4 regions of the Rahnella aquatilis CIP 78.65 genome follow, and region 4 is predicted to be linked to each of the others. Evidence: predicted binding sites of a transcription regulator. Region 4 holds the regulator's gene; each other region holds the start of a gene.
What was found. Region 4 encodes LexA, which represses DNA repair genes until DNA is damaged. Its sites were predicted from a motif close to TNCTGTATGTACATACAGNA; they were not measured.
Positions count from the first base shown of each region.

Region 1 (7,631 bases), 1.4 Mb from region 4:
GCCGCCCCGAAACCTTGTAACACGCGGGCGACAGTCAGTGTCATCAGTGAATCCGACAAGGCGCAGAAGAGAGAGGTGATACTGAATACCAGAAGGCCCGTCTGGTAAATGCGGCGGTAGCCGAAAATGTCACCCAGCGAAGCCAGCGAAAGCAGGGAAATCGTGATCGCCAGCTGATAGGCGTTAACCACCCAGATAGAGGTTGCCGGGCTGGCATGGAAATCATTAGCGATAGTGGGCAACGCGACGTTAGCGATAGCGCCATCCAGTACAGAAACAGTAATACCCAGCGCAATCGCCAGAATAGCGCCATATCGTTGTGGAATGGCTAATCCGTCAGCAGGTGTAGGAGTCATGAGTTCTGTCAGTGCGTAGTCATCAGAGAGGGTAATATTACTACGCTAATTAACGTAAAGTGACAATTGTCACATGATGTAATGAATTTTATCTTTCTGCCGGGAATGAAGCTGGCTTAACAGTTCTTACATTCTTGATCAATGGGTTGATTGCTTCTCAGCGGTGCTTGCCATTATAATAAAAACTACGTTCTATTTTTTTTGAAACAATCTCAACGCGAGCAGGTAATACACCCTATGGCTATCGCAGATCTTGATAAGCAACCCGATTCCGTCTCCTCAGTCCTGAAAGTTTTTGGCATTTTACAAGCACTGGGGGAAGAGCGTGAGATTGGTATTACTGAACTTTCTCAGCGCGTAATGATGTCTAAAAGCACGGTTTATCGTTTTCTTCAGACGATGAAATCTCTGGGCTATGTCGCGCAGGAAGGGGAATCAGAGAAATATTCCCTGACGCTCAAGTTGTTTGAACTGGGTGCCAAGGCATTACAAAACGTCGATCTTATCCGCAGCGCCGATATCCAGATGCGAGAATTGTCCCGTCTGACCCGCGAAACGATCCACCTCGGTGCACTGGATGAAGACGGAATTGTCTACATCCATAAAATTGATTCGATGTACAACCTGCGGATGCATTCGCGCATTGGTCGTCGTAATCCGCTGCACACCACCGCGATCGGTAAAGTGTTGCTGGCGTGGGGTGATAAAGCAGAAGTCAGCGCGCTGTTGCAGGAAATTGAATTTACCCGCAGTACTGAAAATACCATCATGAATGCTGCTGATTTGCAGACTGCGTTGGATCAGGTTCGCGCGCAGGGGTTCGGTGAAGACAACGAAGAGCAGGAACAAGGGCTTCGTTGTATCGCGGTTCCGGTATTCGACCGCTTTGGTGTGGTCATTGCTGGCTTGAGTATTTCTTTCCCGACGATTCGTTTCTCGGAAGAAAGCAAAAGTCATTACGTGGAAATGCTGCATACTGCTGCGCGTAATATTTCAGAGCAAATCGGTTTTCACGACTATCCGTTCTGAATAATCGCGTTCTGAGTCAGTGCAGTATTTCGTGCATAAAAAAACCGAAGCCACTAGCTTCGGTTTTTTTGTTTGCAGCAATCTGAAATTAACGGTGAGCCAGCTCAGCCGTTTCTTCAGCATCCATCACCGATTTATCAGTCTGTTTCAGCAACTGGCTGGTTATAGTACCGGCAGTCATTGAACCGCTAACATTCAGTGCGGTACGGCCCATATCAATCAGGGGCTCAACAGAAATCAGCAGGGCAACCAGCGTAACCGGCAGGCCCATGGCAGGCAACACGATCAGGGCTGCAAATGTTGCACCACCACCCACACCGGCAACACCCGCAGAGCTCAGGGTAACAATACCCACTAATGTTGCAATCCATACCGGATCAAACGGGTTGATGCCGACCGTTGGTGCAACCATTACGGCCAGCATGGTCGGGTACAGGCCGGCACAACCGTTCTGACCGATCGTTGCCCCGAAAGATGCCGCAAAGCTGGCGATAGATTCAGGAATACCCAGGCGACGTGTCTGCGCTTCAACGCTCAGCGGGATGGTTGCGGCACTGGAACGGCTGGTGAAAGCAAACGTCAGTACCGGCCACACTTTACGGAAAAATTTAGCCGGGTTAACACCGGTGAATGACAGCAGTACCGCGTGAACAACAAACATAATGCCCAGACCCAGATAAGACGCGACAACGAAGCTGCCGAGCTTAATGATGTCCTGAATGTTTGAGCCCGCGACCACTTTGGTCATCAGAGCCAGTACGCCGTACGGGGTCAGTTTCATGACCAGACGCACCAGCTTCATCACCCATGCCTGCAGGGTATCGATAAAGGCCAGAATGCGCGGACCTTTCTCTGCATCATCTTTCACCAGTTGCAGGGCCGCAACACCGACGAAAGCGGCGAAGATCACGACACTGATGATTGATGTCGGGCTTGCGCCTGTCAGGTCAGCAAACGGGTTCTTAGGTATAAAGGAAAGAATCAGCTGAGGCACGCTCAGATCAGCCACTTTGCCGACATAGTTAGACTGAATTGCTGTCAGCCGCGCCGTTTCCTGCGTGCCCTGGACCAGGCCGTCAGCGGTGAGACCGAACAGGCCAGTCACGAAGATGCCCACCAGAGAAGCGATAAGCGTGGTGAACAGCAGAGTACCGATCGTCAGGAAGCTGATTTTGCCCAGCGCTGACGCGTTATGCAGTTTCGCTACCGCGCTCAGAATAGAGACGAAAACCAGAGGCATGACGATCATTTGCAGCAACTGGACGTAGCCGTTACCGACAATATTGAACCAGCTAATTGAAGTTTTCAGTACCGGATCATCGGAACCGTAGATCAGCTGCAAAGCCAGGCCAAATACGACACCCATAGCCAGACCCAGCAAAACTTTTTTTGCCAGGCTCCATTGCTTGTGGCGGGTTTGCGCCAGCAGCAAAAGCAGGGCAACAAAAACCACTACGTTAAGAACGAGCGGAAGATTCATACCAGACTCCAAACTTATAATTTTGATAAATGAAACGGGTGTTTCCGAAAAGGACTGCACCATCCCAAAGCATTGGGGTGCAGAATAGCAGTTTGAGGGCCTGACTATTTATATCCAAAAGTAATGCTTTATAACTTTTTGGTGTTATTTGTATTGATTTCCACCAAAACGGCAGTCTTTCATACTACTCAAATGAATAATTTCAGAATGTGATTAAAAAAGTCCGGATTTATTGCACCAATGATGGGCGTCCAGTCTGGCCAGAAAAGCGTCAGGCCGACCAGCATGAGACAAAGTGTGCGTTCGAGCTGATTACCTTTCTGACTGTTAATCAGGGGCAACCGGAAACGCCATCGACAAGGCCAGAGCAGCGGCACCCCTGCGGGCGTCAGCATATCCGCCAGAATATGGCTGAGATAACCGATAATCATGGCATGGAAAGCGTCAGCGGGGATTACCCAGTCGCGAGGGAAATGGGTGCGCAGCAGGAAAATCCCACCGGCCACAGCCAGCAAACTGTGAGTGAACCCACGGTGGCCAAAAACCCTGGCGATGGGGGCTGACAACCATTTGAGACGTTGACCCAGCATCGATTTAGGGTGATCAATGTCGGGCAGCAGACAGGTAAGTAAAGACCCTGGAATGATATGCCACCAGTCGCCATGTGCCAGTTCGGGAGAAAGCTGTGCCTTCTTAGCAAATACTGCGCAGGCAATTGAGAAAATGATGTGACCTTCCGCCGTCATGACGCGTCCGAACTGGATAACTGTTATTTTATCCAGTATAAGTGAAACTGTCACAATCTTGGAAGTGATACCCTGTAACTAATTGTCAACGGGCTGATAAAAAAGAAAAAGGCGTATAAAAATACGCCTTTCTGATGTCACTTATTACGCCGTTAACGTGCCAGCCAACCGCCATCAACGGCAATCGTGTAGCCATTAACGTAGTCGGAGGCTTTTGACGCCAGAAAGACCACCGGCCCCATGACATCTTCCGGCAAGCCCCAGCGCCCGGCGGGGATCCTGTCGAGGATTTCTTTGCTACGCTCTTCATCGGCGCGCAACTGCTCGGTATTATTTGTGGCCATGTATCCCGGCGCAATCGCATTCACATTGACGTTATGCTTCGCCCATTCATTGGCCATCAGTCGGGTCAGACCCATGACGGCACTTTTTGACGCCGTATAGGAGGGCACCCGGATCCCACCCTGATACGAGAGCATGGAGGCAATATTGATAATTTTGCCGCCGTTACCCTGTTTGATGAACTGCTTCGCCACGGCCTGTGACATAAAGAACAGCGTTTTGCTGTTCACATTCATCACATCGTCCCAGTTTTTCTCGCTGAAGTCGATGGCATCTTCGCGGCGGATAATCCCGGCGTTATTGATCAGAATATCGATATGACCAAATTCCCCGACCGCTTTCCCAATCAGTTCAGGAATACCTTTGATATTGCTCAGATCAGCCCTCAGATCAAGAAAACGACGGCCCAGCGCAGTAACTTTTTTTTCCGTTTCTTCAGGTGCGGAGACATTAATGCCCACAATATCGCATCCCGCCTGCGCGAGACCAAGTGCCATGCCCTGGCCCAGCCCGGTATTGCAACCGGTGACGATTGCGACTTTGCCGCTTAATTCAAATGAACTGAGGATCATATTCAGGGTCTCTTTTGCAACGGCATGTTCGCCATAAAAAATGAGTGGCTCTGCCGGTTAAGGCAGAGCAAGAGGGAGTTAGCGCAGTTCGCTGACTTTGACGTGATCCATGTCGTCGAATACCTGATTCTCGCCGACCATACCCCAGATGAAGGTATAGTTCTTGGTACCCACACCGGCGTGAATCGACCAGCTAGGAGAGATGACAGCCTGTTCGTTGTGCACTAATAAATGACGGGTTTCCTGCGGCTGTCCCATCATGTGGAACACGGCGGTTTCTGCTTCCATATTGAAGTAGAAATACACTTCCATACGGCGTTCATGCGTATGGCAAGGCATGGTATTCCACAGACTTCCTTCTTCCAGTTTGGTCAGCCCCATGGTTAGCTGACAGGTTTCCAGAACGTCCGGCACGATGAATTTATTGATGGTGCGACGGTTGCTGGTGGCTGCATCACCGATGGTCTGCGGAGAGGCTTCCGCCAGCGTGATTTTTTTGTTCGGGAAAGTGGTGTGGGCCGGCGCACTGTTGTAATAGAACTTGGCCGGTTTGGACGCATCAACGCTGCTGAACTCGACCCGCTTTGCCCCTTTGCCGACATATAACGCTTCTTCATGACCGATTTCATACGTCGTACCGTCAACCACAATCAGGCCCGGGCCGCCGATGTTAATCACGCCGAGTTCGCGACGTTCGAGAAAATAGCTCACGCCAAGCTGTTTACCGACTTCATCACCCACGGATACCGTTTTTTCAGCGGGCATGACACCGCCGACAATGATGCGGTCGATGTGGCTGTAAGTCATGGTATAGGCATTTTTCTCAAAGATTTTCTCAATGAGAAATTCACGGCGTAATTCAGCGGTATCAAGCATTTTCGCGTGGTCGCTGTGGATACTTTGACGAACTTGCATGTGGGCGCCTCTCATGGATAACGATATTAAGGAGGACTTACCGGGCTAGTCTGACCGTTGCGTGGCAGTGACAGCGTACAGAAGCAGGAGAGCTCCCGGCTCGTCCTTGTTGCAGGAATCATAGGTTCATTGGCATATGAATTCAATAAAAATGAAATAACGTTTTATTTATTTTATGAGTCAGTTCAAGATTTACGAAATTAAACGAAGCTTTGAAAATTGTGGCAGGGGAAATGCGTAGGGAAGGCAATTTAAAAAGAAGTGAAAGCAGAGAAGATGCGCAGCCGCTCATGCTGCTGCGCATAAATTTTAGCTGATGTGTGCCACACGCAATTCTTCAAGGGAAGAAAGTTTGACATCGGCGAGCGCCCAGCGAGGATCCACACTGTATTCATGGTCCGGCACCACCACCGAGCGCATACGCGCGGCTTTGGTGGCGATCATGCCGTTAAAGGAATCTTCGAGTGTCACACAGTTCAGCGGATCAACCTGTAATTCTCCGGCAGCCAGCAGATAAACTTCAGGATGCGGTTTGCTGTACGGCAGTTTTTCCGCAGAAACACGAACCTCAAAGAAGGATTGTAAATTAAACATTTCCAGCACGATATCGAGCATAAACAGCGGTGATGCAGACGCGAGGCCAATCTTCAGCCCCTGCTCACGGCAAAGCTCGAGGGCATGATTAACGCCAGGCAACAGCGGCCGGGTTTGCTCCACCAGTTCAATCGTGCGGGCGATGATCATTGAGGACACTTCCTCCTGATCAGGCCCCTGCCACGGAAGCGCCTGATACCACATCCTGACCACCTGATCGATACGCAAACCCAGCGTATCCGGTAGCAAATGGCGCTGTGAAATATCAACGCCCAGGCGACTGAAAACGTCCAGCTCAGCCTGAGTCCATAACCGTTCAGAATCAATTAACAGACCATCCATATCGAAAATTGCTGCATTAACAGGGCGGACATAAGCCATGAAAGCGGACTCCCTCACAATAAATAGAAACTCACTCTAACATCGGCGGGAATGCAGGTGAAATCTGATGTGAAAATGGTCAGGACGGTCCGTTCCCTGTGCACCATTACGCTAACTGATTAAAACATTGGGCGGAGCAGGCTTTCTGTGGGTAAACTTAGCCGTTGCTTTAGGTATCCTAACAAGGGGAATTCATGACGTACCAACAAGCCGGACGTGTGGCAGTAATTAAACGAATTGCGGGGTGGATCATTTTTATCCCTGCGCTGCTTTCCACGCTGATTTCTTTGCTGACTTTTATCAACGAGCACACTAAGACGGAGCAGGGCATCAACGCGGTCATGCTGGATTTCATCCACGTGATGGTGGATATGGTGAAGTTCAATACCTCGTTTCTCAACGTCTTTTGGTACAACTCACCGGTGCCGGCTTTAGGGCAGGGTGTCACCAGCGCAAACATCATGTTCTTCATTATCTACTGGCTGATTTTCGTAGGGCTGGCACTTCAGGCTTCCGGCGCGAGAATGTCCCGTCAGGTAAAACACATTCGCGAAGGTATCCAGGATCAGCTTATTCTGGAACAGGCAAAAGGTGCTGAAGGTCGTACCCGTCCGCAAATTGAAGAGCGTATCGTGATACCGCGACACACGATTCTGGTGCAGTATTTCCCGTTGTATATTTTGCCCATCATCATCGCTGTGATCGGCTATTTCATTTTGAAATTATTAGGATTAATTGCCTGATAATTTGAAGGCATATTTATCACGGGTTTCTGTGAGCATGAAAAATAAGGCCTGAATATTAACGTGTTCAGGCCTTATTTACACAGTGCTAAAATAGTCATCCCGCTAACTGATATCTTCGTGTAACAACCTTTCGATGGCGCGTTGCGCCACGACAAGATGCTGACCACCGAATAAATTACTGCGGTTAAGCAGGTAATATAACTGGTAGACCGGTTGCCTCGAAATGAAGTCGTCAGGGAGTGGCGTTTTACTCTGATAGCCATCATATAATTGTGGCGGAACATTGGGGTACAACGGCAACATCGCCAGATCGCATTCCCGGTCTCCCCAGTAGCAGGCGGGATCAAAAATCACCGGGCCATCATCAGATAAGCCACAGTTATGCGGCCATAAATCGCCGTGTAAAAGTGAAGGTTGCGGCTGATGATTCTGTAAACGTGCATGAACCATGGCGGTGATATCTTCGATAT
Region 1 covers NC_016818.1:3,088,830-3,096,460, reverse strand. Annotated here, with positions in the region: gene RAHAQ2_RS13895 (MFS transporter) at 1-356, opposite strand, end outside; gene kdgR (DNA-binding transcriptional regulator KdgR) at 594-1,385, shown strand; gene RAHAQ2_RS13885 (L-cystine transporter) at 1,474-2,865, opposite strand; gene RAHAQ2_RS13880 (metal-dependent hydrolase) at 3,054-3,611, opposite strand; gene kduD (2-dehydro-3-deoxy-D-gluconate 5-dehydrogenase KduD) at 3,764-4,525, opposite strand; gene kduI (5-dehydro-4-deoxy-D-glucuronate isomerase) at 4,604-5,440, opposite strand; gene hxpB (hexitol phosphatase HxpB) at 5,750-6,415, opposite strand; gene RAHAQ2_RS13860 (YniB family protein) at 6,610-7,158, shown strand; gene RAHAQ2_RS13855 (fructosamine kinase family protein) at 7,264-7,631, opposite strand, start outside.
Region 1: RAHAQ2_RS13880 (metal-dependent hydrolase) is a predicted target of LexA. The motif match lies at 3,630-3,649, and genes of this name have one in related genera.

Region 2 (7,631 bases), 1.1 Mb from region 4:
CGCAGCCTGCTGAAAGTCGATGCTGAACTGATCCCGATGTCAGAACATCCCGCCGATCTGGCGGCAATTGATGCCAATGGTGAGCACGTTCACGGCGAAGTGAACGTCGATAAACTGGCACAAATACCGCGTGAACTGCTGCTGGAACCGCAGGTGCCTGCCACCCGTGAAGCGTTACAGGCCATCGCCGAAGCCAATCTGATCCTGATCGGGCCGGGGAGTTTCTTTACCAGCCTGATGCCGTTGCTCCTGATGAGCGATCTCACCACTGCCCTGCGCCGCAGCCGGGCACATATCGTGTATATCGGAAATCTGGGGAAAGAACTGAGTGTCGCCGCCGCCTCGCTGACGCTGGATGACAAACTGGATATGATCGAGAAACGTATTGGCCGCCGCGCCGATGCCGCGATTGTCGGGCCGAAAGTCAACGTCGGCGCAAGCGCCGCTGAACATCTGATTATTCAAAGCCCGCTCGAAGCCAGTGATGTGCCCTATCGCCATGATCGCGATATGCTACGGGCGGCAATAGAAGAAGCGCTGCAAAAAATGCTCTGAGTTCGGAATAACAGAAACAGAAAAGGCCGCATCAGCGGCCTTTTCTGCGTCCGGGGAACAGCGTTTATTGCCAGTCGGCCAGGATTTCCGCCGTGGTTTTTACCGTTACCGGATTGCCCGGCACGGATAACTCACGCCACACTTCATTATGCTGCCCGATAAGTTGCTGCGCCGTCGCATGTGTACGATCGCCGGTAGTGTGCGCATCCGATGCCACCGTCACGGCATAACCTTTGCTGGCAGCAACTTTGATGGTGGTGTCCACACAATAATCCGTTGCACAACCGCAGATCGTAAAACGGGTTATCTTCAGTTCCTGCAAAACGTTATCCAGTGAGGTACGGTAGAAAGAATCACAGGCGGTTTTAGTCACAGAAATCGCGCCTTCCGGCTGATGTAATTCCGGTAATACCTGCCAGTATTCGCTGCCTTCGGTCATTTCACCTTCGGCGTGTTGGATAAAAATAACGCGCCCGGCCTGGTCAATCAGCTGATTAATGCGCTCAGTCCGTCCGCTGCGGTCATGACGCGGAGAAGCGAACACTCCGTTTTGCATATCCACTACAATAAGAACATGTTGCTCTGACATGATTTTCCCTCACAAAAAAACGCCCTGAAATGCGCGTAAATTACTTTTTCACCAGCGGATGATTATTCCACGGGCTGTCGGCAGCGGGTGCGGCGGTACTGACTTTTGGCTTTTGCGGGGCCTGTGCGGAAAGCGGCGTGCGGCGCTTGCTGCGGGTCATATCCGGGCGCAGATGCCCTTCGATGAAATCCAGATATAAGGTTTCCACTTCCTTACGCGCCCACGGCGTGCGGCGCAGGAATTTCAGGCTGGATTTCACGCTTGGGTCACTTTTGAAACAATTGATATTGACCTGAGAAGCCAGCGCCGGCCAGCCAAAGTTATCCACCAGCGTTGTCAGCAGTTTTTCCAGCGTGACGCCGTGCAGCGGATCTTTCGCTGCCCCAGGGTGTTGTGGTGTATCAGTCATTGGCTCGCTCTTTGTAAAATGTCTGGGTCATGATTTTTAAGCCGCGCAGTCTACCACCCTTCTCGTTAAGAAATCGCAATAAACTGTTCACGCAATGCATGCAGCTCGTCGCGGGTATTGGCCGCTTCTTCGAACTCCAGATTCTGCGCGTGTGCATACATCTTGCTTTCCAGCTCTTTGATGCGCTGCTCCAGCGCTTTTGGCGTAAGCGACCTGAAGGTTTGCGCCGCTTCGGCATCGCGTTTGTCTTTGTTCTTTTTGGTTTTCGGCTGGCCCAGTTGCAGAATATCGGAAATCTTCTTGTTCAGCCCCATAGGTGTGATGCCGTTTTCGAGGTTGTACGCTTCCTGTCTGGCGCGACGACGTTCGGTTTCTTCAATGGCGCGGGCCATTGAATTGGTAATTTTATCGCCGTACAAAATCGCTTTACCGTTGAGGTTACGCGCCGCACGACCGATGGTCTGGATAAGCGAGCGTTCCGAACGCAGGAAGCCTTCTTTGTCGGCATCGAGGATCGCCACCAGCGACACTTCCGGCATATCCAGCCCTTCGCGCAGTAAGTTGATACCGACCAGCACGTCAAATTCCCCCAGACGCAAATCGCGGATAATCTCCACACGCTCGACGGTATCGATGTCAGAGTGCAGATAACGCACCTTCTCGCCGTGTTCTTCCAGATACTCTGTCAGATCCTCGGCCATGCGTTTGGTCAGCGTGGTGACCAGCACACGCTCGTTAATCGCGACGCGTTTGCGGATTTCAGACAGCAGGTCATCAACCTGCGTGGTCACCGGTCGCACTTCAATGATCGGATCCAGCAGACCGGTCGGACGCACCACCTGATCGACCACATCGTCACCGGATTTCTCCAGCTCGTATTTCCCCGGCGTGGCCGAGACATAAATACTTTGCGGTGCCAGCGCTTCGAATTCCTCAAAGCGCATCGGGCGGTTATCCAGTGCGGAAGGCAGACGGAAACCATATTCCACCAGCGTTTCTTTACGCGAACGGTCGCCTTTATACATGCCACCGATTTGCGGAATGGTGACGTGCGATTCGTCAACAATCAGCAGGCCGTCAGCTGGCAGATAGTCAAACAAGGTCGGCGGCGGCTCGCCCGGCCCGCGGCCTGACAGATAGCGGGAGTAGTTTTCGATACCGGAGCAATACCCCAGCTCATTCATCATTTCGAGATCAAACTGCGTGCGCTGGCTGATGCGCTGCTCTTCCAGCAGTTTGTTATTGGCCAGCAGCACCTTGCGGCGATCGGCCAGTTCGACTTTGATTTCTTCCATCGCCTGCACAATACGTTCGCGCGGCGTGACGTAGTGCGTTTTCGGGTAGATGGTAAAACGTGGCACTTCATGCTGTACCTGGCCGGTCAGCGGATCAAACAGTGAAAGACGTTCAACTTCCTGATCAAACAACTCAATGCGCAACGCCAGATCGTCCGATTCAGCCGGGAAGACATCGATCACTTCGCCACGCACGCGGAAAGTGCTGCGCTGGAAAGCCTGATCGTTGCGCGCATATTGCAGTTCCGCCAGACGACGCAGGATCGAGCGCTGATCGATAATCATCCCTTTAGTCAGATGCAGCATCATTTTCAGGTATAAGTCCGGGTCGCCCAGACCGTAGATCGCAGAAACTGAGGCCACCACAATGACATCGCGCCGTTCAAGCAGCGCTTTGGTGGCAGAAAGACGCATCTGCTCGATGTGTTCGTTCACCGAGGCGTCTTTTTCGATAAAGGTATCCGAGCTCGGAACATACGCCTCAGGCTGATAATAGTCATAGTAAGAGACGAAATATTCGACGGCGTTTTCGGGGAAGAACTCTTTCATCTCGCCGTATAACTGTGCGGCCAGCGTTTTGTTGGGGGCAAGCACCATCGTCGGACGGTTCAGATCCGCGATCACATTCGCCACGGTAAAGGTTTTTCCTGAACCGGTTACCCCGAGCAATGTCTGGTGCGCCAGTCCGTTCTCCAGCCCTTCTTCCAGACGGCGTATTGCCTCAGGCTGGTCACCTGACGGTTTAAATTCGGAATGCAGTTTGAACTCTTTACTCATGACGGGCTACCTGACTGAAATGGGAATGCATAGGGCCGTGCGCGCTGAACGGGTGAACAGTTTGCGGAAAAATAGTATGAAAGACTTCGCGATTTTTGCCAGCCCTGATTTTACCCTCGCTATAATACTGTATATAAAACCAGCTTCCAATCGATAAAAAATGTTTGCGTTTAACATGCTGGCGCCCCTGCACTTTTTTAGGATATGACGAATAAGAATTTTCACCATCAGGGGACATTTTTTCTCAGAATCCTTACCCCCTCCACTTTCTGATCACAGGTTGACGAAGATTGACACAACGATGACAAACGAATTACGGCAGTATTGCTTTTAACTAACCCATTGATTAAAAACACTATCATTAAAAAGGTGCGAATACGGGCAAACTGAGCGGAACCCGCATGCTGACTCGTCTGTAGCAACTTTTCTCACTCTCATGCACAAGGTTATCCACAGGAATAGTGGATAAGTCTCAGCGCGCCCCGCGCTGCGGGAGTTGGGAAAAAACCGGATTTTGGCTCCCGCAGGTCTGAGAGGCTTTTTTTAGTTATTTTTTATCTTTTTTATCCCCTTATTTATGCCTATTTTGCCTAGATTTCCGGGCTGATGTTTCTTGCAAAAAACCAAAAGTGCATCTCAGCGGTTTTTTTGGCTCACGTTTGTCCATGAGCTTGCACCAAAAACAGAGGGGACGGCACTGGCAAAGTGCAGTTCCCTGTGTGCCGCCTCTGACGGGAAGAATTTCAAAACCTCAGAAATGCTAATGAATAATCCGAAAGGGGAAGCGTCCCGGCTGTTAACACAGCGGTAACTTCTTTTTTCCCGGCCATTTTCACAAACTTGGCCTGAGAGTTGCAACGTTTCTGAATGAAAGGGTTGCGGCAGCCAGAACGACTTTTTTCACCCCGGCATAAAAAATGAGGATCTGCGTGTTTTCGGGCGGACAAAATCATTTTTAGTGCGGGGAAACGCCCCTTAACCCCATTTATCACTGGTTAAGGTGCATTTATCTGTAATTGATGCTGTCAGGTTAGCCGTCAACAAACGGAATTAAATTCTGCGTTGGGGCATTAACAGCGGAACATAAATGTCAGAAATATGACAGCGGCCGTCAAAATGAAGTTCAGCGGAAGGCTCCGTGCGGGAGGGAGGTCTGATGTTAAGTGTAAAATCAGTTAATCAGTATTATGGGCAAAAACATATTCTGTGGGATATCAATCTCGAACTGTACCGCGGTCAATGCACCTGCCTGATCGGGCGAAATGGCGTGGGAAAAACCACGCTGGTGAACTGCATCATGGGGCATCTTCCGGTGAAAAGCGGCGCCATCTCCTGGCAGTCGCGTGACGAAGAGCCGCAAAGTCTGCTGAATTTGCCGGTCGAAAGCCGCGCGCAAATGGGGATCGGTTATGTGCCACAGGGACGGCAGATTTTTTCGCAGATGAGCGTCGATGAAAACCTGCAAATCGCCATGATGGCCAGCCGGAATAAGACCCGTCGTGTGCCGGAAGAGGTATATGACCTGTTTCCGACATTAAAGGAGATGGGGGCGCGCAAAGCCGGTGAGCTCGATGAAAGCCAGCAGCAGCAACTGGCCATCAGTCGTGCGCTGGTTCAGGAACCTGAATTACTGATTCTGGATGAACCGACCGAGCACACCAGCGCGTCGATGGCGGCAAACATGGGCAATATCATACACCGCCTGAACCGTGATCTCGGCCTGACCTTGTTGCTGGTCGGCCATAAATTGCCGTTCATCCGCAGTGTCGCTGACCGGTTCTGTCTGGTCGACGGCGGACGTAACATCGCGCAAGGCACGCTGGCTCAGCTTGACGATACGTTAGTCAAAAATTATCTGACCGTCTGACGTCTCATGCCGTGAGACGGTTAAGATGAAGATACTGTCCCAAATTAACGTCAGTTCCGGCACTCAGGTACGGGATCTCGCCCAGCAAAGGCGCAGGCAGCATACGCGTGAGCGTATCCATATAGGCCTGATGATGCTTCCCCGTTTCCTGTACGTCATTGGCTATCCAGCCTGCCAGATGCAAACCACTTTGTGCGATGGCCTGCGCCGTCAGCACGGCGTGGTTAATACAACCCAGCCGCATGCCTACCACTAACACCACCGGCAATTGCTCGGCAATCGCCCAGTCGGCAAAGGTATAATCCGCCGTCAGCGGTGTATACCACCCCCCCGCACCTTCCACCACCACCCAGTCCGCCAGCGGTTCGAGATGACGTAATCCGTCGGATAACACCTGTGGATCAACCGGCCGTTTTTCCAGTTCGCTGACGATATGTGGCGAAGTCGGTTCGATAAACGTGCACGGGTTCACTTCGTCATAACGCAGCCCGACAGTGCTGTAAGCCTGCAAGGTCAGTGCGTCACTGTTGCGCGGGCCTTCGCCGGTCATTTCACTGCCTGATGCCACCGGTTTATAACCGGCGGTTGTGTGTCCGGCGCATGCAGCAGCCTGTAAAAATGCAGTGGTCGCCACGGTTTTACCGACTTCAGTGTCGGTGCCGGTAATGAAGTATTTTTGTTTCATGAAAAGCCTGGTGTTGGTTGGCTCCCTCCCCGCATTGAAATCGGCTTTTGCTCCTCCCCCTGCGAAGGGGGAGGGAGCAGACCGCGCCGGTTTCAATCCGGGGAGGAGTAAATTATCTTGGGATCAGTTCTTCGACCTGCAAAATGCCGTAGACCAGCCGGTAGTTGAGCGGCAGGATGCCGTCGCGGCGGGCGTAGTGTTTGTCCAGCAATTGCAGGCGTTCCCTCCCCCCCAGACCGCCGAGACGACCATTTTTGATGTGCGTCGCGCCGATGCCTTTCAGCGAGCGAAGCAGCGACATCACATCAGGGAATTGGGCTACGTGCTCGCTGAAAGTGACTTCGTGGCGATACGGCGCGCAGGCTTCGGCGATTTTGTCCGGCGTCAGGAACTGATTGACGTGACGTCGGCCATCGACCTTCATCCAGGCAGCAGCCAGCTCATTGAGCGAACCTTCTGCCAGCGTGGAGAACAGCACCAGCCCGCCGTTGCGGGTAACCCGGTGCATTTCTTCCAGGGCGCGCGGCAGTGCGTTGCACCACTGCACGGCCAGATTGCTGAAGCAGATGTCGACAGAATTGTCGGCAAACGGCAAACGTTCGATGTCGCCCGGCACGTATTCATCCGCTGAATCCAGCTCACGCGCACGGTTCAGCATGCCTTCGGAGAGATCCAGCGCAATGACATTTTTACCCTGCGCACGCCAGTGACGGCTGAAGTGGCCAGTGCCGCAACCGGCATCGACGACAATCTTGCCGGCGTCTTTCAGATACGGCGCAGCCAGCGCCAGCAATTCCTCACCCACATCACGCTGCAATTGCGCAGCGTTTTCATAACTGATGGCAGCACGACTGAACGCGTCGGCCACCGCTTGTTTGTTCACTAATTCAGTGACTGCACCCATGAAGGGACTCCAGCAAAAAATCGATATCTTCCGGCCTGTGCGCCGCTGTCAGGGTAATGCGCAACCGCGCACTGCCCGGTGGCACCGTCGGTGGACGGATGGCGCTGACCCATAATCCGCGCTCACGCAACATGGATGCCAGATCCAGCGCGGGCTGGTTTTCACCCACAATCACCGGCTGGATCGCCGTCTGTGAACCGGTCAGCGGATACGGCAAACCGGCGGCACCCGCGCGAAAACGGGCAATATTGGCCGCCAGTTTATCACGCAGACCATCATCCTGCCGGACTCGTGCCAGTGCAGCCTGTAGCGCACACACCTGCGCGGCGGGCATCGACGTGCTGTAAATCAGATGACGGGCAAACTGTAACAGGTAATCTGCGGTCACCTCATCACACAGGACGGCCGCGCCACTGCAACCGAAAGCTTTTCCGAAGGTGACCACCAGCAGTTCCGGCCTGATGCCCTGCTGCCAGCAACTGCCGCGCCCTTCTTCACCGGTAACGCCCACGCCATGCGCGTCATCAACCATCAGCCAGCTACCGTGCGC
Region 2 covers NC_016818.1:3,333,991-3,341,621, forward strand. Annotated here, with positions in the region: gene RAHAQ2_RS15045 (gluconeogenesis factor YvcK family protein) at 1-555, shown strand, start outside; gene RAHAQ2_RS15050 (isochorismatase family protein) at 620-1,144, opposite strand; gene RAHAQ2_RS15055 (VF530 family protein) at 1,185-1,553, opposite strand; gene uvrB (excinuclease ABC subunit UvrB) at 1,619-3,625, opposite strand; gene RAHAQ2_RS15070 (ABC transporter ATP-binding protein) at 4,782-5,492, shown strand; gene bioD (dethiobiotin synthase) at 5,497-6,177, opposite strand; gene bioC (malonyl-ACP O-methyltransferase BioC) at 6,290-7,081, opposite strand; gene bioF (8-amino-7-oxononanoate synthase) at 7,065-7,631, opposite strand, start outside.
Region 2: uvrB (excinuclease ABC subunit UvrB) is a predicted target of LexA. The motif match lies at 3,751-3,770, and genes of this name have one in related genera.

Region 3 (7,631 bases), 2.1 Mb from region 4:
GAGAAGGGCAGAGGCTGGTCGAGTTCTAACTCGGAAATCAGAAAGGCCTGCATAATCATCATGCCTTTGGCATGCAGATTACCGCCTAACTCGGCTTTACGTTCGACGTCGGTAAATTCACCGTCGCCGGTGTGTACGACACAACTAATTCGGGAAGGTTCACCCAACGCACGCGGATGTCCGGGATATTCCAGCACAGACAGGCCATTAATCTGCCCGACAACTTCGCCTTCTGTTTCAATGCGAATTTGTCCAAGCTCGATTTCATCCTGCATACGCTCCTGCAGATAACTCTCGCGCCACGCGCGTGCATTGGATGCCGCCTCAAGAGACTTGACGCTGAGCAGCTCATCTTCATTATAGAGTGCCGCTTCGCTCAGCTGGGTGTTCAGCCATACCGGATCGAGTGTCAGACTGCCCTGATCTGTGCTGTGGCGAATGGCCATCTTCAAAAACTCTGGCCATGCATCGGCGGCCAGACGTGGGATCTCAAGTTCATCAGCCAGCGTATTGACATAACCACACCAGGTTTCCATATCGCTTTCTTCAGTCAGCGGCAGGTCGGCTTCGAATTCACCATAAATGGCAGAATCCACCAGCTCGGGTTCCATATCATTGAGGTCGCCAAGCGATAAGCGGTCACCGACCAGAATCAGGCGGATATCCAAAGGCATCGGAGGGACTGACACAGGTAACGGTGTAGTCTCATCTGGCGAAACCCAATGATATTGACCTTCAGTGATCATCTGTTTCAGACGTAACCACATCAGAGGCTGCGCGATGAGAGTACGGATAGAAAGGACCAGTACACCACCATTCACCTGATGTACTAATCCTGGCTCCAGCTGAATTTGTTCTTTGTAAATGCGCACGCACCCGAACAGCTGTTCAGGTTCAACCCATTCACGATACTGGCAGGTCGATTTAGCCGCGAAGGCATCTTCGGCAGACTTTGCTGCCAGCAGCGTTACCCTATTGCCTTCAATATGGTAGCGGTTACCCTTGACTTCAGCCGGTTCAGGCAGTAAATCGCTGACTACCTGTGCGATGCGTGACAAGTATTCGCGATTTTCCTGCGCCTTGAGCGTCATAAAACGCGGACGTGAGCGGGGATGACAAAACAGCGTTAAACCATTTTCCAGCCGAGGCTGAATTCCTGCGAAATCGACAGGGGCTAACTGGGCAGCCGTTGCAAAGATTGCCTCGTAAGGCGCGGAGTCGGGCAGTAAAAGCTGCCAGTCAAGTCGGTTATTGGTCAATGTGTTAGCTGTTTTCTATAAAAAGGGAAAGTGCGATTATACAAGAATAAATACGGCTGCATACAATGAGAGTCATAGCAGAATTGTTCTTAGTGCACATTGTTGTACGGGTGAGCAAAAAACAACCAGAATAAGCGGTTTTATTTGGAGTGAAAATTGAATTAAAGCTGTTATGCTTAGTAAAGTTACGTGGTCACCGAAGAGTTCACGATGAAATATCAGCAACTGGAAAATCTCGAAAGTGGTTGGAAATGGAAGTATCTGGTGAAAAAACACCGGGAAGGTGAGCGGATCACCCGCCATTTGGAAAACAGCGCTGCCCAGGAATCCGTGAATCAACTTCTCAGCCTGGAAAACGAGCCGGTCAAAGTATCAGACTGGATTGTTAATAATATGAATCCTGCGCTGGAAAACCGCCTTAAGCAAACTATCCGTGCACGCCGTAAGCGTCACTTCAATGCCGAGCATCAGCACACTCGCAAAAAATCTATCGATTTAGAATTTCTGGTCTGGCAGCGTTTAGCGGGACTGGCGCAAAGGCGGGGGGTAACGCTTTCTGACACAATCATTCAGCTTCTTGAAGATGCTGAGCGCAAAGAGAAATATGCGAATCAGATGTCTTCACTCAAAGAAGATTTAGAACAAATCCTCGGCAAGAAAGATCCCGGATAATTTGCTTTCGTGTCTCAGGGAGTCAGCTATTCCCCTGACTGAAGGCAAAAAAAAACCCCGCCATGGCGGGGTTTTTAGTATCTGGAGCAAAAGCTAAAGAGTGTTATTAAGCCTGTGGCTGAGTAACAGTATCTTTGTAGCCTTTAACTTCGATTTCTACACGACGGTCTGGTGCCAGGCAGTCGATCAGAGCAGCACGGCCTTTAACGGAGTCACAGGTAGAACCAGTAACTGGGTTAGATTTACCCTGGCCTTGTGCAGAGATCTTGTTAGCAGGGATACCTTTAGATACCAGGTAATCTACTACGCTCTGAGCACGTTGCTCAGACAGTTTCTGGTTGTATTGTTCTGAACCGATACGGTCGGTGTAACCCAGAACGATAACAGAACCGTCTTTAGGATCGATGGAGCTCAACTGGCTGTACAGCTGATCCAGAGCCTGTTGGCCTTCTGGTTTCAGAGTCGCTTTGTTGAAGTTGAAGAGAACATCAGATTTCAGAGTGAATTTCTTAGTCTCTACAACTGGAGCTGGAGCTGGTGCTGGAGCAACAACTGGAGCAGCTGCTTCATCTTGACCGAAACGGTAAGAAACACCTACAGACAGCATTGCGTTATCAGGACGTGCACCAACGGTAGCCGCGTCACCAATGTTGTTAACCCACTGGTAATCCAGACGGGTAGCCCAGTTTTTGGTTACTGCGTATTCAAGACCTACGGCTGCCAGTGGAGAAACACCAGTGTCGTGATCATTTACGCGACCATTAGCACCGTTGTTGAAGTTACCCTTAGCATCTGCACGCCAAACCATACCACCCAGACGGGTGTACAGGTCCAGATCGTCAGTCAGCGGGTAGCTCAGTTTAGCAGCCAGCTGAACGCCTTGTGCTTTGAACGCGCCGTTGTTTACGCTGCCTTTGTAAGGCATACGGCCAAGCCAGTCATATCCCATTTCAAAGCCCAGGTATTGGTTCGCTTGGTAACCCAAGAACGCACCTGCACCCAGTTGGCTTTCGTGGGTAGGGCCGTTGCCGATACCGTTGTAAGCATTTGCGAAACCAGTGTCATGGTATTGGGACCAGCCCAATTTACCACCGGTATACCAGGTGTTATCTTTAGGGGCGGCTTGCGCTACGGTAGCGAAACCTGCCAGTGCCACTGCTAATGCGATAGCTGTCTTTTTCATTTTGCGCCTCGTTATCATCCAAATAGGCAATTGAGCTTTAAGCTTTTTAAGCCCTTGGTTAAAATCCTTACGCCAAGATTATTGCTTCATTTCAGAACTTGCCACTTTACGTTGGCATTATCGAGCAACCTTGGCGTTGTAAAGTCTACAACGTGGCGCGAAACTTACAAGCTTGATGTGTTAACACCGTGGAAAAAAAGGGAAAAATGTACACATTTCTTAACGTGTTTGGCAATTTGCTGACAAATTCTGGCTCTAATCGGCATTCCGGAAGCCCGTTTTTACTGGCTTGCAGGCATTATTCAGCACAAATCACTAAGTTCCGCATTATTTTCATAGGAAAATTCCTATTTTGAACTAATGGTATACGGAAGAGTGAATTTTTACTGTTGAATGATGTCCACAAGCTGAATTCTGTTCAATTGTCGGTTTCATAATGAAGCCATAAGCCCCTCCCTGACGCGCGGCAATTTGCAATCTTTCCCTCTCAGCATCACTCAAATCCGGAAGCCATCCCAACACGACACTGTAGTTACCCGTCTGCAATGCTTTCTCCATCGCATCCACTGTCGACATCGCCGTAATTTGATTTACCTGCACCATCTTATCCACCGGCAACCCTGACTGAGATAACCAATGACGGCTCAGTTTTTGCTGAGGCGTGAGCCACAACAACCAGCGAGACTGCATACCTAAGTGTTGCAGTAAGGGCAGCAGTAACTGCGCAAAAGCAGGCTGGCTCGCACTATAGACGAACTCAGTGATCAGACCATTATTCAAGGATGCAGACGTATTTACCTGTGACGGAGTAACGGGCAAAGCAAGCTGACTAAAATGATGATTTGTATGGTGTTGAGTTCGCATAAAGATGTACCCCAGTGAGTTACTGTATGTATGTACAGTACTCTGGCGGTGAGCAAAGATCAACCCAATTTTTCCAAGATATCTCGCAAATTTTGAAGGCAACAGGCTGTAACGGCATTTTATGTTTGTTGCGGTTCATAAGATTGCGTATTTTGCTTTTAGCTGTTTTGGTAACTCAAAATGGAAGCAAGGGATTAACGTGAAAAGGATAACGCAATGATAAACAAATCAAAAAAAAGAGTGCTCGAGTGTCTGGAGATTTTTTCCCCGCTGGGCAATATTCGTTCCCGCACCCAATTTGGGGGGATGAGCCTGTCTGCTGACCGCGTCATGTTCGCCCTGGTTTCTGATGGTGAACTTTATCTGCGAGCGACCGGCGAAACCGAAGCGCATTTTTGCCGCAAGAAGATGGAGAGGCTGATCTATCGCAAGCGGGGCATGGATGTGCAGTTGCGTTATTTCAAAGTGAATGCCCGGCAATGGAATGATCCCAAGGCGCTATGCGAACTGGGCAGATTATCGTTGCAAGGCATGCTGCGGGATAAAGAACTGAAAAAAAACAGCGAAGCGGTCCGCCTGAAAGATTTACCCAATCTCTCGCTGGCGCTCGAAAGGATGCTCTGGCAAGTCGGCATTGAGAACTCGGGAGACTTGCGGTTGCAGGGTGCCTGCCATACCTATCTCAAACTATGTGCCATTAAAAAAAAGAATTTAGGGATTAATTTACTGATGGCGCTGGAAGGGGCAATTTTAGGCTTCCATGAAGCTGCTTTGCCGGTGGAATCCAGAGAATTATTAACTCACTGGTTTAACCATCACAAAGAGCAGCTATCAATGGTCGTGCACTAAATTTGCGTAGGGTATCTGCAACTAGAGCTGACTCTTTGCCGGCAGGATTTTAGTATTGAGACTGGTGAGTTCAGGCAAATGGGCCACCAGTAATCCAATCTGCTGAAGCACGAGTTGCTCTTTACTGTCGATATCTGCTGTTCGCAACTGAATACGCGCAGTCAGTTGCCCGAGCGCATTTTGAATGCGTTCTGCTTCAGAAGGCAGATGATGCAAAGCACCGTCAACGCAGCATGCTGCATCATCGAGCAATCTCAGGGTTTCAGCATCATTGAGTTTTTCGCGATGAGCACCCAACGCCGAAATGTAACTCAGCATCGTATGATTGAGGCATAACAGGCGAAACGCCGCTTCGAGGGTCGCCGGATCGTTATTTCTCTCAGAGCTCATGTTCGACACAACGGACGCCAGTTCGGCATCGCAATTATGTGCATCACGACGGGCCAGACGATAGTCGAGACTATTGTCTTTCCCCTGATGGTATTGCACCAGGATTGCATCAAGATAGCGGCAATTAGCATCGAACGTTTTGCTGACAACCTTATCCAGTTGTCTGAATTTCCAGTCGGGCCATATAAAAGTTACTGCCGCCCAGGCGATACCACAACCAATCAGGGTATCTATTACCCTCGGAATAGCGACTTCAAATCCTTCGCCCAGCAAATTGAAGCATAACAACACCAGAAGGGTGATGAACATCGTGGCCTGTGCATATTGCACTGTACGGAACGCAAAGAACAATAATCCGCTGATGACGATCAGAATCATTTGTCCGTCAACGGAAGGAACGAAGTATAGGATAGGGATACCGAGTGCAATACCGGCAAGTGTTCCGATTATCCTTAGTGCTAACCTTCTGCGGGTCGCACTGTAGTTTGGTTGACAGACAAAAAGGCTGGTGAGCAAGATCCAATAGCCGTGATTTAAGCCGCTAACCTGAATGAAAACGTAGCCCACAAAGAGCACCACAGACATACGAATTGCATGGCGGAACAATACAGATTGCGGTGTGAAATGACGTGAAATACGCAGCCAGATGTCATCAAGGCCGGTCAGGCGGTCTTCCGCAAACGGGCTTTTGCCGGTCTGGTTTTCCGGCAGAGACTGCTCAGACTCAATATTTGCCAGTTGCGCATCAATCGCATGCAGATTGCGTAACAGATGGCGCAACGCCTGCAACGTTTCACGGTGTTCATTGTGAGATTCCAGGCGCTTGAGGGCTTCTTCCAGCCGGGAAAACGCCCGTTCGAACTGGCCGTTGTGGGTATATTGCTGACGATAAAGAATGCATTGTGACAGTTGTAAACAGGCCCGTGCCTGCATGCTCATCAGACGCTGAAAGCGGAACAAAATATCACTGTGATGGAATTGTTCACTGAGCTTGAGATATTGCACGTGGGACGAACTGGCGCGTTCATGAATATCCTGCACCACAAAATAATAATGCAATGTCCGACGTGTTCCTTTCTGGCCGCGATCCCCCTTCAGCCGGGTCTGTAGCGTATTTTTCGTTTGGTTGAGTGTGGAGACCAGTTGACCATTGGCCATGGCCAGCTCGACAAGTTGCTGGTTGTTATCTTCCTGATCGGGATCAAACAGCGTTGCTTTGGCTTCAAGATAAGCCGCCAGTTGCGTGAAACAACGGGAAATCTGATCCTGTAAGGGGCGTATGGGAAAAATAATATGGCCAGCCAGTGTCAGCAGGTTGTACCAGATAGCACCCGCAAGCAGGATCAGCGGTTGCTGATACCAGATGTGATACATGCTGGTGCCGAGCATTGTATATATGGCGATCAGCAACGCGCCAAAGGCAATCGTGGCATAACGCTGGCCCAGGGCTCCCAGCAGGATAAATCCGCAGGTTGAAATCATCAGTCCTGGTGCAAAAAGCCACGGGTAAGGGAAAAGTAATTCTATGGAAGCTGAAGCAATGAAAAAGCAGACCAGGGTAATCAGCAAATTGCGCAGACGACCGGCGAGACGATCGTCAAGGTCAGCAAGAGCCGCTGCAACCACGCCGAGTGTCAGGGGAATTGTCAGCGTAAACTGCCCCAACCACCACGGCAATGCCGCAGCGCCTGTGAGCGCAATGAAAATTCTGATGTGATAAAGAACATTGCTGTTATAAGCATAACGCCGTAAACCGGGTGCAATAGAAAGCACGAAAAAACCCCGCCTTAAAATTCAAAAATGATGAAACACCGCAATCAGCGAATGCGTCCGTTTTCTCTCTGACGGCTTGCATTAGCTTCGCGGACTTGTTTTGCCAGCTCGACGGAAACGACCCGGCGTCCTACCGGCCAGAGTGCAATGGCTGCGATTTTAAAGTTTGCAATGCCCACCGGAATACCAATTATGCTGATACATTGCGCAATACCGGCAATGATATGCGACAAGCATAACCACCAGCCGAAAAAAATAAACCAGAAGATATTCAACAGAGTACCTCCACCGGACAGTAACACGTTGCGTTTTTCCGGATACAGTTCATCGACATGCACGGCTTCATTGCCAAATGGCAACAGTGAAAGACGGGTAATTTCCCAGCAAGAGCGGGTGAGTGGCAGTGTAAAGATCAGCACGATACTGACCAGCGTAGCAAGCAACCAGGCAAGCGTGGTGAAAAAACCACCTAAAACAAAGTTGAGAATATTGAGTACGGTGCGCATGGCAGCTCTTCCCGAAGAGATTAAAAAATTGATAAATTTCATGTTCACGTAACGCAAACATACCCCTTATTCTACTCTGTTTTGGCGCGTGGATCGCCTGCGCTTATCAAAGGTAAACTCTTAAATGCTCTTGCA
Region 3 covers NC_016818.1:1,701,806-1,709,436, forward strand. Annotated here, with positions in the region: gene RAHAQ2_RS07765 (AAA family ATPase) at 1-1,259, opposite strand, end outside; gene matP (macrodomain Ter protein MatP) at 1,470-1,931, shown strand; gene ompA (porin OmpA) at 2,038-3,114, opposite strand; gene sulA (SOS-induced cell division inhibitor SulA) at 3,472-3,978, opposite strand; gene RAHAQ2_RS07785 (TfoX/Sxy family protein) at 4,195-4,827, shown strand; gene yccS (YccS family putative transporter) at 4,849-6,990, opposite strand; gene RAHAQ2_RS07795 (YccF domain-containing protein) at 7,035-7,496, opposite strand.
Region 3: sulA (SOS-induced cell division inhibitor SulA) is a predicted target of LexA. The motif match lies at 3,999-4,018, and genes of this name have one in related genera.

Region 4 (7,631 bases):
GTCGGTTTTTTTGCTGCCATCTGTGGATTATTTCCTGCTCTAAGCGCCTGTTTTATGAGCGTCGGGTTTCCAAAAATCGGAGCCTGACTCGCGCGACAGTATAAACCATTTCAAAAGGGTATTAACCCTTCGTGCCGAAAATCTGGATTGTCCCGGACATTTAGCCTAGGGTTGAAATCAGTCCCCATCACGAGGAAAAAACATGGCAAAGCGCATCCAGTTTTCTGAAACAGGTACCCCGGACGTTCTGCAATACGTGGATTATCAGCCGCAGGATCCGCAGGCAGGCGAGGTTCAGGTCGAGAATAAAGCCATCGGAATCAACTATATCGATACTTACGTGCGCAGCGGTCTTTACGCACCGGCCAGTCTTCCGGCAGGTTTAGGCACGGAAGCGGCAGGCGTAGTCAGCAAAGTCGGCAGCAGCGTCACTGACATCAAACCTGGCGATCGCGTGGTGTACGCACAATCCGCGCCCGGCGCTTACAGCGAATTCCACAACGTACCGCAGGAAAAAATCTCCCTTTTGCCGGACGCGATCAGCTTTGAACAGGCGGCGGCATCCTTCCTTAAAGGGCTGACAGTTTATTATTTACTGCGCAAAACGCATGAAGTGCAGGCCGGTGAAACCATTCTTTTCCATGCCGCTGCCGGTGGCGTAGGCCTGATAGCCTGCCAGTGGGCAAAAGCGCTGGGTGTAAAACTGATCGGCACCGTGGGCTCTGATGAAAAAGCCGAACGCGCCAGACAGGCGGGCGCCTGGGAAACCATTAACTACCAGAAAGAAGATATCGCGACCCGCGTGGCCGAACTGACAAACGGCGAAAAAGTCGGTGTGGTTTACGATTCTGTCGGCAAAGACACCTTTGAAAAATCGTTAAACAGCCTGAAACGCCGTGGTTTGCTGGTCAGTTTCGGCAATGCATCCGGTCCGGTAAAAGGCGTGGATCTGGCGATACTCAATCAGAAAGGTTCGTTGTTTGTGACGCGCCCTTCCCTGAACGGCTACGTCACTAACCGTGAAGAACTGGCGGAAGCCAGCAGCGAGCTGTTCTCACTGATCGCCAGTGGCGCAATAAAAGTAGATGTCAGCGACGCACAGAAATTTCCGCTTTCCGGGGCAAAACGCGCGCATGAAACGCTGGAAAGCCGCGTGACGCAAGGTTCGAGTTTACTCATCCCATAACTCATAACTGTTCTCCTAAGCCAATGCAAAAAAGGCTTTCACGGATGTGAAAGCCTTTCTTACTGTCTGACTCAGACGACCTCTGATTTCAGACGGGTACTGCTGTAGGGTACTGCCAGGTAAACCCACAGGGCGATGTCACTTAAGCGACTATTGTGTGCCTCAGCGGACTTGATGAATTCGGTTTACAGCCTGCTGGCTGCCAATGAATTCCATCCTAACAGTCACCCATGTTAAAAAATATGATTAATGCATTTCGACCGCACATTCTGACCCAGCTTGTGATCGCTAGCACATAAGCAAAAGTTATCGCTGCAACAGTTACATTTTTTTGCGCTCAAAACACAGCCAGCAATCGTCATAATTTCATGCGGTTACGGGAACAGATAAATTGAAGCGGTTATTACGGCAAGCGACGGCGACGGTATTTTGGCTCATCAGGCCGGAAAAATGCCCGGTAAATCCAGACCGCAACCACGGCTAAAACCAGCCAAGGCAACATTTTTATAACAATCGCCAAAAACCCACCCACCATCATCAGCGCAAAGGCCACGACCAGCGCCGCCACCATACCCAATAAAGAAATGCCGGTCAGCATCAGCATAAAGAAAAAACCAAGCACGAAGAGAATTTCCAGCATCGGGTGCTCCTTAATAAGCCATGTGCGATAAGACGTAGCGTCCAGACACGTATTCGCTATTACAAGAAACGTGCCAGTGTGAAGGGATAAATAATTGATTGAATATTAAGGAAAAAATAATTCGCAGGCACGAACGACCTGCGAAAATGTAGTAAATTTGACTAACAGATAGCGTTTTTACTCACCCTGATTTTCAGAGTTGCGTCGCCACTTCCTGCTGCTGAGCGACCATTTGCAACGCCTGCTCGACCACCTCGATGCCCGCGCCCGCTTTATGCGCATTCTCGCTGAGATGGCGACGGAACTGACGCGCACCCGGCACACCCTGGAACAGACCGAGAATATGGCGGGTGATGTGGCCAAGGTAAGTGCCTTTGCCCAGCTCCGCTTCGATATACGGATACAGCGCGCGAATAACGTCCGGCCCGGTTTTCAGCGGCGCATCGGAGCCGAACAGCTCACGATCAACGTTCAGTAAAATGCCCGGATTCTGGTAAGCCTCGCGCCCCACCATCACGCCATCCATATATTGCAGATGGGTTTTGGCTTCTTCGAGCGTTTTAATGCCGCCGTTAATGGCCATCGTCAGATGCGGGAAATCACGTTTAAGCTGATACACGCGCGGGTAATCCAGCGGCGGGATTTCACGGTTTTCTTTCGGACTGAGGCCGGAAAGCCAGGCTTTACGCGCATGAATAATGAAGGTATCGCAGCCGCCGTTTTCAGACACCTGACGAATGAAATCACACAGGAATTCGTAGCTGTCCTGATCGTCGATACCAATGCGGGTTTTGACCGTGACCGGAATGGAAACCACATCGCGCATCGCTTTAATGCAGTCGGCAACCAGCGACGCCTGCCCCATCAGACAGGCACCAAACATGCCGTTTTGTACGCGATCTGACGGACAACCGACATTCAGGTTAATTTCGTCATAGCCGCGTTCTTCCGCCAGCTTCGCGCAATGCGCCAGATCAGCTGGATTGCTGCCACCCAGTTGCAATGACACCGGATGTTCTTCATCGCCAAAGCCCAGATAATCCCCTTTGCCGTGAATAATGGCCCCGGTGGTCACCATTTCGGTATACAACAAGGTCTGACCGGTCATCAGCCGGTGAAAATGGCGGCAATGGCGATCGGTCCAGTCGAGCATAGGCGCAACGGAAAAACGCTGAGCGGAAAACGGGGTGGTCTGGGGCATTGCGTGTTGAGTTTCTGACATCGGCCTGACATTCGCTGAAGGGGTTCGTGGCGCTCCCGCCAGCGTAGCCGCCGGAGGGAATGTAATCGTTGATTATATCACAGAACAAAGATTCGGCATCTTGTGCCGTTGAGCAGGCGACTGCCGACGTTGCATCACCTCTGAATGGCGCATAATTCGTCGTTTTGGTGCAAGCATGATAAAATAATCAGTGGTCGCATGATGTGGCCTATCCATTCCAATCTGCGCTCAGAGACCGTTGCCATGACCCTGAATAATCCGGAAAAATTACTTTCACAAGCTGAAGAACTTTGCCAGCAGCGCAATGTTCGCCTGACTCCGCAGCGGCTGGAAGTACTGCGTCTGATGACGCAACAACCCGGTGCGATCAGCGCCTATGATTTGCTGGATCTGCTGCGTGTGAGTGAACCGCAGGCGAAACCACCGACCGTTTACCGGGCGCTGGATTTTCTGTTAGAACAGGGGTTTATTCATCGCGTTGAATCCGCAAACAGCTATGTTCTCTGCCATCATTTTGAGGAACCGAGCCATACTTCTGCCCTGTTTATCTGCGACCGCTGCGGGCTGGTCACAGAAAAAACTACCGACGGCATTGAAGAACGTCTGGCAAAACTGGCATTGGAATCCGGCTTTGAACTTCGCCATTCGGTAGTAGAAGCGCATGGATTGTGTGCGGAATGCAACGTCGTGGAGACCTGTGACAGTCATGAACATTGCGATCACGACCACAGTATTGTGGTTAAAAAACGCTGAGGGATGAACGCGTTACGACGAAGAGTCTGAAGAAGTAAAAGGTTGGGTACTTCCGTGTACCCGTATCCTGAATTGTTCCGGGTAGAAGCAACTGCTGCCAGGATACGTCACTGATACGCGAGGGGGAATCGCGTATTACCAGTGATATTTATTTTTGGTTTCCCATTCATGGAGCTCTTTTTCGGCCTGATCTTTCTGATAGCCGTAACGCTCCTGAATTTTACCGACTAACTGATCACGTTTACCTTCGACCACTGTCAGGTCGTCATCAGTCAGTTTGCCCCATTGTTCTTTCACTTTCCCTTTGAACTGTTTCCAGTTACCGTCGGCTTGATCCTTATTCATACAATATCTCCTGTTACCTTGGGTTTGGTGAACTGCATTTCTCGTTTGCAGCTCGTCCTTAACACTTTAAAGGTTAGTAGAGAATCTCGATTAATCCTCTTAAAGCAGGGATAAAACCCGTTATTAGGATTAATCCAAAGCAGGAAATAACGACAATCCAGCGTTTATTTCTTTGAAAACAGTAATAATCAGTCCGCATGAGGCGAAAACCAGGTGTCATGCCGCCAGTAACAGTAACGACACCATATCCAGCCCGGTGAAATCTGACTCAGCAATATCTGACCGAGTAATTCGAGTTATATCAAGGCGGCAACTAAGCGAACGCCGGGAGCATACACGAGTATGTGACCGGGGTTCGCGAAGGCAGCCAACACAGAGATAGCTCGAAGTACGAAGGTCAGATCCAGTCGCCGTTGCGGATGACGCCTACGGCCAGCCCTTCAATGCTGAAATTCTGTTCGCGCAAATCCACTACGATCGGCTGGAATTCGCTGTTCTCAGGCAATAACTGCACCATACTGCCCTGTTTTTTCAGGCGTTTCACCGTGACTTCATCATCAATGCGGGCCACGACAACCTGACCATTACGCACATCTTGCGTTTTATGTACGGCCAGCAGATCGCCGTCAAGGATACCGATATCACGCATCGACATACCGCTGACACGCAGCAGGAAATCGGCGCTTGGCTTAAACATCGCCGGATCAACCTGATAGTGCCCTTCGATATGTTGCTGGGCCAGCAGCGGCTCACCGGCGGCAACGCGGCCAATCAGCGGTAAACCTTCTTCTTCTTCCATCAGCAGGCGAATGCCACGTGATGCACCGGAAACAATCTCAATAACACCCTTGCGCGCCAGCGCCTTAAGATGCTCTTCCGCCGCATTGGGAGAACGGAATCCCAGTCGTGATGCAATCTCTGCGCGGGTTGGTGGCATACCGGTGGTGGAGATATGATCGCGAATAAGGTCGTAGACCTCTTGTTGTCTGGTCGTTAAAGCTTTCATTCCGCCCCCTGGTTGTTTATACAGTCTTGCTGTGAGTATATACAGCTAAACGGTCAATGAAAACCTAAGATTGAATAAAAACAGGGCATAACGTTGATTCCTGGAATACAGATTCCAAATCAGAACCATCGCGGCCAAAAGATGCTGACCCAGACAAAAATCGCCAATATGATGGTCAGAAGTACGGCTGCAGAGCCAATATCTTTTGCACGACCTGAAAGCACGTGAAACTCAGGCCCGATGCGGTCTATCGCACATTCCACCGCACTGTTGAGCAGCTCGGTGACACAGACCAGAACGACAGATCCCACCAGCAGAATGCGTTCTACGGTGCTGACATCAAACCAGAAAGATAACAAAATTAACGGGATAGCGACGCTTGCTTCCTGGCGAAATGCCGCTTCGTTTTGCCATGCTGCTTTGAATCCTTTCCAGGAATAGCCGGCTGCTTTATAAATTCGGGTAAATCCAGTGACTTGGTTCGCCATTTCGGGTACTGATCCTTAGAGTGTTTGCCGCATTTTAGCTTTTATATGACCACAGATCTCCACGGATCTTTCTGGTATCCTTGCGGCGAAATGGCTAACAAGAGGCTTCACGTTTTTATGTCAGGTTGGCGTAGACTTTATTACACATTATTGAATTTACCACTGTCATTGCTGGTAAAGAGCAAGGTCATACCTTCAGATCCGGTTACCGAGTTGCATTTAGACCCGACGCGGCCGATTTTGTATGTATTGCCTTATAACTCCAAAGCCGATTTGCTGACGTTGCGTACGCAATGTCTGGCGCAGAATCTGCCGGACCCCCTTATTCCGCTGGAAATTGACGGAACTCTGCTGCCAAGCCATGTCTTTATTGCTGAAGGCCCGCGCGTATTCTCTTATTACACGCCGCAGCAGGAATCCGTAAAACTGTTCCACGACTACCTCGATTTGCACCGCAATAACCCAGATTTAGACATTCAGATGTTGCCGGTGTCGGTGATGTTTGGCCGGGCACCGGGCCGTGAAGGTCAGGACGACACGCCACATCTGCGCGTGCTGAATGGTATCCAGAAATTCTTCGCTGTGCTGTGGCTGGGACGGGACAGTTTTGTCCGTTTCTCCAATACCGTTTCCCTGCGTTATATGGCGACAGAACACGGCACAGATAAAACAATTGCGCAAAAACTGGCACGTGTGGCGCGGATGCATTTCTCCCGTCAGCGTCTGGCTGCGGTGGGTCCACGTCTTCCGGCACGTCAGGATTTATTCAATAAATTGCTGGCCTCAAAAGCCATTGAAAAAGCGATTGAAGACGAAGCCCGCAGCAAGAAAATTTCCCACGAAAAAGCCCAACAAAACGCCATCGCCCTGATGGAAGAGATTGCCGCTGACTTTTCTTATGAAGCCGTGCGCCTCTCTGACCGCGTGCTGAGCTGGACCTGGAACCGATTGTACAAAGGCATCAACGTTAACAATGCCGAACGTGTACGCCAGTTAGCGCTGGACGGTCAGGAAATTGTGTATGTGCCCTGCCACCGCAGCCACATGGATTATCTGCTGTTGTCTTACGTGCTCTATCATCAGGGGCTGGTACCACCGCATATTGCCGCGGGTATCAATCTGAATTTCTGGCCGGCTGGCCCGATTTTCCGCCGTCTGGGCGCGTTCTTTATTCGTCGAACCTTCAAAGGCAACAAGCTCTATTCAACGGTGTTCCGTGAATATCTGGGCGAACTGTTCAGCCGTGGTTATTCGGTGGAATACTTTGTGGAAGGGGGGCGTTCGCGAACCGGACGCCTGCTGGAGCCGAAAACCGGTACGCTGGCCATGACCATTCAGGCCATGCTGAGAGGCGGTTCACGCCCGATTACACTGGTGCCAATTTACATCGGTTATGAGCACGTCATGGAAGTGGGTACGTACGCCAAAGAATTGCGCGGTGCGACCAAAGAGAAAGAAAGCCTGACGCAAATGCTTAACGGCCTGCGTAAGCTGCGCAACCTTGGCCAGGGTTATGTGAACTTTGGTGAGCCGCTGCATCTGACCACTTACCTGAACCAGAATGTACCCACCTGGCGTGAAGCCATCGACCCGATCGAAGCACAACGTCCGAGCTGGCTGACGCCAACGGTGCAGGATTTAGCAGAACAGATCATGGTGCGTATCAACAATTCAGCGGCTGCCAATGCTATGAACTTGTGTTGTACCGCGCTGCTGGCGTCCCGTCAGCGTTCGCTGACCCGCGAACAACTGACCGAGCAAATCGACTGCTACCTGCAATTATTGCGTAATGTGCCTTACAACGCGGATTCAACGGTGCCGGATCTGACTGCCGATCAGTTGCTCGATCACGCGCTGAACATGAATAAGTTCCAGGTTGAGAAAGACAACATTGGCGACATCATTGTTCTGCCTCGCGAACAGGCAGTGCTGATGACGTATTACCGCAACAACATCCATCATATGCTGGTGTTGCCGTCACTGATTTCAAG
Region 4 covers NC_016818.1:4,457,950-4,465,580, forward strand. Annotated here, with positions in the region: gene dnaB (replicative DNA helicase) at 1-20, opposite strand, end outside; gene RAHAQ2_RS20175 (quinone oxidoreductase) at 203-1,186, shown strand; gene pspG (envelope stress response protein PspG) at 1,590-1,826, opposite strand; gene dusA (tRNA dihydrouridine(20/20a) synthase DusA) at 2,020-3,027, opposite strand; gene zur (zinc uptake transcriptional repressor Zur) at 3,292-3,801, shown strand; gene RAHAQ2_RS20195 (CsbD family protein) at 3,937-4,146, opposite strand; gene lexA (transcriptional repressor LexA) at 4,544-5,152, opposite strand; gene RAHAQ2_RS20205 (diacylglycerol kinase) at 5,272-5,640, opposite strand; gene plsB (glycerol-3-phosphate 1-O-acyltransferase PlsB) at 5,758-7,631, shown strand, end outside.